Linked DNA regions of Streptomyces sp. SN-593. The protein of the gene in region 1 interacts with the protein of each later gene in a pairwise test. Links are inferred from orthologs where the notes say so. Each region holds a gene or a part of one and is shown in the gene's direction. Other genes may lie near its edges.

Region 1 (5,302 bases):
TGCGGGCCGGCCGGCGGCTGCGCGGCGGTGAAGGCGCGCAGGGCGTCCTCGCCGTACAGCCCGCGGTCGGGGCCGACGCGGGCTTCGGTCAGGCCGTCGGTGTAGAGGAGCAGGGTGTCGCCCGGCAGCAGGCGGGTGCGCGCGGCGGTGAACTCGGCCTGGGGCAGGACACCGATGAGCATGCCGCCGTGGGTGGGCAGGTAGTCGGCGGTGCCGCCGGCACGCTGGATGAGTGCCGAGGGGTGGCCGCCGGAGGCCAGGTGCACCCCGACGTGCCCGTCGCCGGGCTCCAGGACCCCGAAGATCGCGGTGCAGTAGCGGGCGTTGCCGCTGCTGTACCGCTCGTACAGCACCGTGTTCAACGTGGTCAGCACGGTGACCGGGTCGGGGTCGTGGAGCGCGGCGGCCCGCAGGGTGTAGCGGGTCAGCGACGTGACCGCGGCGGCCTGGGGCCCCTTTCCGCACACGTCGCCGAGGAAGAACCCCCACCTGCCGGTGTCCAGGGGGAACAGGTCGTAGAAGTCTCCGCCGAGCAGGTCCGGGGAGGCGGTGTGGTAGGAGGAGCTGGCCTCCAGGCCCGGCACGGCGGGCAGTTCGGCGGGCAGCAGGTTCTGCTGGAGGACGGCGAGCGCCTCCTGGAGCCGCTCGCGGTCGGCCTCGGCCCGCCGGCGTGCCTCCTCCGCCGCCTGGCGGCCGCGCAGCAGCTCGGCCTCGTAGGCGCGGCGGTCGCGGGCGTCGAAGACGGTGGTGCGGATCAGCAGCGGGGCGCCGTCCTGGCTGGTCTTCACCAGGGACGTGACCAGCACCGGCATGCGGCCGGCGGCTGCCTTGACGTCCATGGCGATACCGCTGGCCTCGCCCTTCAACCGGAGCAGCGGCGCGACGTGCGTCTCGTGGTAGAGCCTGCTGCCCACGGTGAGCAGATCCGTGAACCGCATCCGCCCCACCACCTCGGAGCGGTCCAGGCCCAGCCAGTCCAGCAGCGTGGCGTTGACCTTCGCGACGGTGCCGTCCATCAGCGTCGACAGGTAGCCGCAGGGCGCCTGTTCGTACAGCTCCTCCGTGCTGTCCTCCAGCAGCGCGGTGAACGCCGCGTCCGTGCCCTCCTTGTCCCGCTCCCCGTCCTGCTCTCCGCCCTGCTTCCGGTCCTGCTCCTCGTCCGGCCCGGGCGTCCGGCCGGCGCGGCACATCACCGGCTCCCGGCGAGGAAGTCGGTGATCGCCCCCGCGGTGGCCTGCGGCGCGCTGAGCTGCGGGCAGTGCCCCGCCGCGTCCAGGGTGACCAGCCGGCTGCCGGGGATCGCGTCGCGGACGTAGGCGCCGACACCGCGGGGAGCGATCAGGTCCTGCGAGCACTCCAGGACCAGCGTCGGCACCGCGACCGCCTTGAGGTCCTCGCGGCTGTCGGACAGGAACGTCGTGCGGGCGAAGACCCGGGCCATGTCCGGGTCGGTCGCGCAGAACGAGGCGGCCAGCTCCTGCCCGAGCTCCGGCCGGTCCGCGTTGCCCATGATGACCGGGGCCATCGACGCCGACCAGCCCAGGTAGTTCGCCTCCAGCGACTGCAACAGCTCGTCGATCTCCTCCGCGCTGAACCCGCCGCGGTAGCCGTCGTCGTCGATGTAGCGCGGGGACGGGGCGACCATCACCAGGCGGGAGAACCGGTCCGGCGCCTCGGCCGCGGCGAGCACCCCGACCATCGCGCTGACCGAGTGCCCCACGAACGTCACGTCCCGCAGGTCCAGTTCCGCGACCACCTCCAGCACGTCCCGGGCGTACCCGTCCAGGGCGGAGTAGCGCCGCTCGTCCCAGGCCGAGGGGTCGGACCGGCCCGAGCCCACGTAGTCGAAGAGGACCACCCGGAATCTCCGCGCCAGGGCGGGGAGGACCAGACGCCACATGTTCTGGTCACAGCCGAACCCGTGCGCCAGCAGGAGTACGGGCCCGTCGGCGGGGCCGCTGACGGTGACGTTGTTCCTGCGGCGGATGTCCATGCCCGCCAGTTTCCCATCCGGCCCCGCGCACCCGGGAGGGGCCCCTCGCCGCGTGTCCGGCTCGGCGGCACAGCCGATCGGGTGGAGAAAGCCGGGCCCGGCTGCGCGGCAACCGGCCCACCGGCGCTCCGGCTCCAGGATGGGTGGCGCGGGCCGGCACCCGGCGGAAGTGCCGCGCGGCGCGAACCCCTCCGACGGAAGGCAGAACACCATGAGCACGCCGCGGTACACCGTCCCCGGCATGTCGACCCGCGACGGCGGCGCGGTGATCGAACTCCTCAACCTGCGCCTGCACGCGCTCAACGACCTGGCCCTGACCCTCAAACACGTGCACTGGAACGTGGTCGGCCCGCACTTCATCGCCGTCCACGAGATGCTCGACCCGCAGGTCGAGGCGGTCCGGGCGATGGTCGACGAGACGGCCGAGCGGATCTCCACCCTCGGCGGCTCCCCGCACGGCACCCCGGGCGCCCTGGTCGCCGAGCGGACCTGGGACGACTACGGGATCGGCCGGGCCGGCGCCATCGCGCACCTGGGCGCGCTGGACGTGGTCTACACCGGTCTGATCGAGGAGCACCGCGCCGTGGCGCGCGCCACCGAGGAGACCGACCCGGTCACGCAGGACATGCTCATCGGCCAACTGCACAGCCTGGAACTCTTCCAGTGGTTCGTCCGCGCGCACCTGGAGACCGCCGGGGGCGACCTGAGCACCGCGGGGGCCGGGACGGAGCGCGGCGCCGCGGAACGGGCCGCCGGAGGCGACAGCTCCGCCTGAGGGAGTCGGCCTCCCGGGTCCGGGGGGGCCGCCGGACCCGGCCACCCGTCAGCCGTGACGCCGGTCGGCCGGCCTCCCGGGACCCTGGCCGTGCGCCTGGACGGGACGCCGGGCGGAAGGCGGGACGCGCGAACGCGCTCCCCACGACGCGTGCACGTCGCCCCGCGCGCCGTGGCACGTCGGCGCAGCGGCGCGACCTTCCAGAAGGGATGACCCTGTGAGCTGTTCGGCCTGGGCCGCCGTGCCGTCCTCGCCCTGCGCCCCGTCCGTCGCGGTCGGCGCCGGCCCTTCGCCCGAGGACACGCCGCGGACGGTGTCGTCGGTGGACGGCGACCCGGCGGCCGCGGTCACCGAGGTGTTGCGCGAGGTGCTGGAGGACCGCTCGGACCACGCGAGGTCCCTCGACCCGCGTTTCGCGGAGCACGTCGCCGGGACGCTCGCCGACTTCGCCCTGTCCGGAGCCTCCAGGCGACGGGCGGCCCTGGTGTGGTGGGGCTGGCGGGCCTGCGGAGGCGGCGCCCAAACGGTGGACCGGGGCGCGGCCCGTGACACTGACCGGGGCGCGGCCCGTGACGAGGAGCGACCCCCGGGCCGCGCCCCGGGCGCCGAGGACGGTCCGGGACATGTGCTCCGGGTCGCCGCGGCGCTGGAACTCATCCAGTGCTGCGCCCTGATCCACGACGACCTGATGGACGGCTCCCCCCGCCGTCGCGGCGGTCCGGCCGTCCACGTGCGGCTCGCCGCGGGCCACGAGGATACGGACCGCCCCGCGGCCGGTGTGCCTCCCGCCGGAGCCCCCGCCCCGTTCGGATGGTCGGCGGCGGTCCTGGTCGGTGACCTCGCCCTCGCCTGGGCGGACGACCTCCTCGCCGAGACCGGGCTGACCGGGCCGACGCGCGCCGAGGTGCAGGCACTGTGGCGGGAGATGCGCACCGAGATGGTCGCCGGCCAGTACCTCGACCTGGCCGCGCGCCCCGCGGACGCCGGCTCGGGCGACGACGCGCTGGGCACCGCGGTGCTCAAGAGCGGTTCCTACAGCGTGGAACGCCCGCTGTCGCTCGGCGCGGCGCTGGCCGCAGCGCCCCCGGACACACGGCGGACCCTGCGCTCCGTCGGACGCGCGGCCGGACTCGCCTTCCAACTGCGCGACGACCAGCTCGGTGTCTTCGGCGACACCGCGGTGACGGGCAAGCCGTCGGGAGACGACATCCGCCAGGGCAAGGCGACCCACCTGGTGGCGCTCGCCCTGCGGCGGGCCCGTCGTCGAGGTGACCGGCACGCGCTGCGCGTCCTCGGCGGGGCGCTGGGCAACAGGGAGCTGTCGCCGGCCGGCCTGGACGAGGTCCGGGCGGTCCTCGCGGACACGGGAGCCTGTGCGGCCGTCGAGCAGCGCATCGCGGACCTCGTCGCCGCCTGCGCGGTCGAACTGCGGTCCGCGCGCCTCGATCCGGCGGCCCGCGACCGCCTGCTCGACGTGCTGCACGCGGCAGCGGGCGGACCCGTCCCCCGGGGCCCGCGATGACGCCGTCCGGGCAGGGCCGTGCCCCGGCCGCCTCGGACCGGCGCGGGGCGACCCCGAACTGGTGCGGGGCAACCCCGAACCGGCGCGGGGGGACCCCGAACCGCCCGAACCGGCGCGGGGCGCCCCGCGCGGCGCTCGGGCGGGCACCCACCGCCATCCCGCCGCGGTGCCGGACCGGCATCCATGCCCAACGAGCGGGCACCCGGTGACGCGCACCGTGCCCGGTCGCACCGACCACGTCGTGGTGGTCGGCGCGGGGCTGTCCGGACTGGCGGCGGCGCTGCACCTGCTCGGCGCCGGCCGGCGGGTCACCGTGGTCGAGCGCGACCCCGGGCCCGGCGGGCGGGCCGGGCGACTGGACCTGGGCGGATACCGCTTCGACACCGGGCCCACGGTGCTGACCATGCCCGACCTCCTGGCCGAGGCGTTCGCCGCGGTCGGCGAGTCCCTGCGCGACCGGTTGGACCTGATCGAGCTGCATCCGGCCTACCGGGCGAGGTTCGCCGACGGCAGCAGCCTGGACGTGCACACCCGACCCGACGCCATGGAGGAGGCGGTCCGCGCCTTCGCCGGCCCCGCCGAGGCGGCCGGCTACCGGCGGTTGCGGTCCTGGCTGGAGGAGCTGTACCGGGTGCAGATGCGCCGGTTCATCGACGCCAACCTCGACTCCCCGCTGGACCTGCTCCACCCCGACCTGGCCCGCCTGGCGGCCCTCGGCGGGTTCGGCCGGCTCGACGCGGCGATCGGCCGGCACCTGCGCGACGAGCGTCTGCGCCGCGTCTTCTCCTTCCAGGCCCTCTACGCCGGTGTCCCGCCCGCCCGCGCGCTCGCCGCCTACGCGGTGATCGCCTACATGGACACCGTCGCCGGGGTGTTCTTCCCGCGCGGCGGCATGCACGCCGTGCCCCGCGCGCTCGCCGACGCCGCGGCGGACGCCGGAGCGGAACTCGCGTACGGCCAGGAGGCGGTCGCCCTGGAGCGCGGGACCGGTGGCCGGGTCACCGCGGTACGC
Region 2 (4,459 bases), 2.7 Mb from region 1 along the record:
CCGACAGCGGCAGGCCCGCCCGCGCGGCGATGTGCCGGGTGCGCGCCGCGTCGAGCGGCTCGCGCCCCACGACCTCGCCGCCGCGCACCAGCGGCACCAGTAGCTGCCGGTCCACCAGGTCGGCGGGGATCTCCCCGCTGCCCACCACCTCGGCCTCGGCGACACCGTCGGCGTCCAGCCGCCGCGCGGCCCACTTCCGCCCGCCCACGCTGGTCTTCCCGCCGAGCGCCTTCTTGGCGACCGCGGTGAGCGGTGCCCCGGCGTCGTCCGGCACGGAGGCGCGGGCGACCAGCTTGTAGACCATCGAGCAGGTCGGCTGCCCGCTGCCGGTCACCAGCGAGGTGCCGACCCCGTACGCGTCGACCGGCGCCGCGGCCAGTGAGGCGATCGCGTACTCGTCGAGGTCGGAGGTGACCACGATCTGCGTGTTCCGCGCCCCGAGGTCGTCAAGCTGCTGGCGCACCCGGTGCGCGAGCAGCAGCAGGTCGCCGGAGTCGATCCGCACCGCGCCCAGCTCGGGCCCGGCCACCTCCACGGCGGTGCGCACCGCCTCGGTGAGGTCGTAGGTGTCCACCAGCAGGGTGGTGGAGCGGCCGAGCGACTGGACCTGCGCGGTGAAGGCGTCCCGCTCGGTGTCGTGCAGCAGGGTGAAGGCGTGCGCGCTGGTGCCGATGGTCGGCAGGCCGTAGCGGAAGCCGGCGGCGAGGTTGGAGGAGGAGCGGAACCCGCCGACGTAGGCGGCCCGGGCGGCGGCCACCGCGGCCAGCTCGTGGGTGCGCCGGGCGCCCATCTCCATCAGCGGGCGGCCGCCGGCGGCCACCGCCATCCGGGAGGCGGCCGCGGCGATCGCCGAGTCGTGGTTGAGGATCGACAGCACCACCGTCTCCAGCAGCACCGCCTCGGCGAAGCTGCCCTCCACCCGCAGGATCGGCGAGCCGGGGAAGTACACCTCGCCCTCGGGGTAGCCCCAGATGTCGCCGGTGAAGCGGTAGTCGGCCAGCCACTTCAGCGTCGGCGCGTCCACCACCCGTTCCCGTTCCAGGAACTCCAGCAGGGGTGCGTCGAAACGGAAGTTCTCCACCGCGTCCAGCACGCGGCCGGTGCCGGCCACGACGCCGTACCGCCGCCCCTCCGGCAGTCGCCGGGTGAACGCCTCGAAGACCGACCGGCGGTGTGCGGCGCCGCTCTTGAGGGCGGCCTGCAGCATCGTGAACTCGTACCGGTCGGTGAACAGCGCGGTGGACGGCACGTCCACCGGCAGTGCCAGGTCTGCTGTGCTCATGCCCACGATGCTACCCCTCATTTCGTCAAACTGACGAGATCTCGGGTCTGTGGGCCCTCTCACACGCCCATTTGTGCGACGGCCCCGCGGCGCGGCAGCATGGAACCTGTGAGCGTCGCACCTGTCGAGATCGAACGTACCGAGCCGAGCGAGGCCCCCTCCGTGGTCCCCGAGCCGGATGTTCCGTGGGTGACCCTCGTCCACAACGACCCCGTCAATCTCATGAGCTACGTGACGTACGTCTTCCAGACGTACTTCGGGTACTCGAAGGGCAAGGCCACCAAGCTGATGAAGGACGTCCACTACAAGGGGCGGGCCGTGGTCTCCAGCGGCACCCGCGAGGAGATGGAGCGGGACGTGCAGGCGATGCACGGCTACGGCCTGTGGGCGACCTTGTCGCAGGACCGCTGATGGCCTTCCGGCGGGCCCGTGCGGGCTCCTTCGAACCGGTCCGCGGTGGCGGCGCCGCCATCGCGCTGGACGAGGTGGAGATCTCGATCCTGCGCAGCCTCACCGTCCAACTGCTGGAGCTGGTCGGCCCCGGCGAGGAGCCGTCGGGCGCCGACGACGACCCGCTGGCGCGGCTGTTCGCCGAGGGCCCCACGAAGCCGCCGGACGACCCGGCGCTGGCCCGGCTCTTCCCGGACGCGTACGAGGAGACCGCCGACGCCTCGGAGTTCCGCCGCTTCACCGAGAACGACCTGCGGGCCCGCAAGCGCGAGGACGCGCTGGCGGTGATCCGGGTGCTCGACGCCGGCGGCCCGGTGCTGAAGCTGACCGCGGACGAGTCCCGGCAGTGGCTCGGCACCCTCAACGACCTGCGGCTGACCCTGGGCACCAGGCTCGGCGTCACCGAGGACGAGGGCAGCGAGCTGTACCACCTGCCCGACAGCGACCCCCGCAAGCCGCTGGTCATGGCGTACCTGTGGCTGGGCGGCCTCCAGGAGAGCCTGGTCGAGACGCTGACGCGCTGACGTGCGCCGCCCCGGGCCCGGGCGCACCGCCCCGGGGCCCGGCCCGATCGCACCGCCCCGTGCCCACCGTGCCCGCTCCCGGGCCCGTCGCGCATCCCTTCCGGCCCCACCGCCGCGGGCGGGCCCCTTCGGCCTTCACGGTGACGTCCGGGCCCACTGCCGCCGCGGCCGCCGCACCGCGGCCGCCGCGGGGTACGTATCCGCGTATGGCGGACGAAACGCGCGTGCGGCCCGTGCCCGGGGGCCCCGAGGACGGCCCGGGCGGCGACCCGGCGGCCGGCTCCGAGGGGTACGCCCGGGGCCTCGGCGGCCGGCAGGTCCAGATGATCGCGATCGGCGGCGCCATCGGCACCGGCCTCTTCCTCGGCGCCGGAAGCGCGATCCACCGCGCCGGCCCGAGCCTGCTGCTGATGTACGCCGTCGCCGGCGCGGCCATCTTCTGCGTCATGCGCGCCCTCGGCGAGCTGCTCACCTACCGTCCGGTCAGCGGCTCCTTCGCCGGCTACGCCCGGGAGTTCCTCGGCCCCTTCACCGGCTACGCCACCGGGTGGACGTACTGGCTGATGTGGGTGACCACCGGCATGGCCGAGGTCACCGCCGCGGCCACCTACGTCGCCTACTGGTGGCCCGGGGTGCCGCAGTGGAGCGCCGCGCTGGCGTTCCTGCTGCTGCTGGCCGCCGCCAACCTGGTGTCGGTCGGGCTCTTCGGCGAGATCGAGTTCTGGCTGTCCACCGTGAAGGTCACCGCGATCCTCGGGATGATCCTGATCGGCGTCGGCGTGCTCACCCTCGGGGTGTCCGCGGCCGGCGGCACCGCCTCGGCCGGCCACCTGTGGCGGGACGGCGGCTTCTTCCCCGGCGGCGTCGGCGGCTCGCTGCTGACCCTCCAGATGGTGATGTTCGCCTACCTCGGGGTCGAACTCGTCGGCGTCACGGCGGGCGAGGCGCGCGACCCGCACCGCACCCTGCCCAAGGCGATCAACACGCTGCCCTGGCGGATCGTGCTGTTCTACGTCGGCGCGCTCGCGGTGATCCTGTGCGTGGTGCCCTGGACGCGGTTCCGGCCCGGGGTCAGCCCCTTCGTGGCCGCGTTCGCCGAGATCGGCATCCCCTTCGGCGCGGGCGTGGTCAACTTCGTGGTGCTCACCGCCGCGCTGTCCTCCTGCAACTCCGGCATGTACTCCACCGGCCGCATGCTGCGCGACCTGGCCGCCAACGGGCAGGGCCCGCGCGTCTTCGACCGGCTCACCGCCCGCCGCACCCCGGCACTGGGCACGCTCGCCTCGGTGGCCGTGATGGGCATCGGCGTGTGGGTCAACTACGTCGATCCCGAAGGGGCGTTCACCTACATCACCGCGTTCGCCACGGTGGCCGCGGTGTGGACCTGGGCGGTGATCCTCGCCGCGCACATCCGCTACCGCGCCGCCGTACGCGCCGGGCGGGCCGCGCGCGCGTGGTTCGCCGCGCCCGGCGGAGCGGCCGCGAGCTGGTGCGCGCTGGCCTTCCTCGCGCTGGTGCTGGTGCTGATCGGCGCCGACGCCGACGCCCGGGTGTCGCTGTACGGGGTGCCGCTGTGGGCGGCGCTGCTCGGCGCCGGCTACCGGGTGCTCAGGCGGCGCGACCCGGCGGCGTTCGCCCGCCGCCCGCACCTGTCGCCCGGCGGCCCGGCCGGAGCGGAGACGCCGCTCGCGGACCCGGCCGCGGCGGACGGCCCGGCGGCCGGGGGCGGAGCGGCCGCCGGCGGGGCGGGCGGGGGCGGGGCGGGCGCGGGCGGGGCGGGCGGAATCCCGCCCACCCCGGCGCTGTAGCCGCCGCACCCGCCCCTGTTACGTTTCCCGCATGCTCACCATCACCCAGGACCTGTACGACGCGATCGTCGCCCACGCCCGCGCCGACCACCCCGACGAGGCGTGCGGGATCGTGGCGGGGCCGGAGGGCAGCGGCCGCCCCGAGCGGTTCGTGCCGATGCTGAACGCCGCCCGCTCGCCGACGTTCTACGAGTTCGACTCCACCGACCTGCTCAAGCTCTACCGCGACATGGACGACCGCGACGAGGAGCCGGTGATCGTCTACCACTCGCACACCGCCACCGAGGCGTACCCCTCCCGCACCGACATCTCCTACGCCAACGAGCCCGGCGCGCACTACGTGCTGGTCTCCACCGCGGAGGAGTTCCAGTTCCGCTCGTTCCGCATCGTGGACG

The links.
Region 2: the proteins of RVR_RS01085 (region 1) and clpS interact in binary tests that used the Escherichia coli proteins (3 or more experiments, as listed by UniProt). The link is inferred for Streptomyces sp. SN-593 from one-to-one orthologs.

The regions. Positions count from the first base shown.
Region 1 is NZ_AP018365.1:232,511-237,812, reverse strand. The notes cover bases 1,265-3,986. They hold RVR_RS01085 (Dps family protein), read left to right. Parts: upstream 1,265-2,204; coding sequence 2,205-2,768; downstream 2,769-3,986. Other genes in these bases: RVR_RS01080 (polyprenyl synthetase family protein), read left to right, coding at 2,986-3,986; RVR_RS01090 (alpha/beta fold hydrolase), read right to left, coding at 1,265-1,993. Outside these bases: RVR_RS01095 (PP2C family protein-serine/threonine phosphatase), read right to left, coding at 1-1,190; more of RVR_RS01090, read right to left, coding at 1,190-1,264; more of RVR_RS01080, read left to right, coding at 3,987-4,290; crtI (phytoene desaturase family protein), read left to right, coding at 4,496-5,302.
Region 2 is NZ_AP018365.1:2,971,155-2,975,613, reverse strand. The notes cover bases 48-3,037. They hold clpS (ATP-dependent Clp protease adapter ClpS), read left to right. Parts: upstream 48-1,381; coding sequence 1,382-1,693; downstream 1,694-3,037. Other genes in these bases: RVR_RS12245 (amino acid permease), read left to right, coding at 2,463-3,037; RVR_RS12250 (DUF2017 domain-containing protein), read left to right, coding at 1,693-2,256; RVR_RS12260 (nicotinate phosphoribosyltransferase), read right to left, coding at 48-1,282. Outside these bases: more of RVR_RS12260, read right to left, coding at 1-47; more of RVR_RS12245, read left to right, coding at 3,038-4,064; RVR_RS12240 (M67 family metallopeptidase), read left to right, coding at 4,096-4,459. UniProt on the Escherichia coli protein: Involved in the modulation of the specificity of the ClpAP-mediated ATP-dependent protein degradation.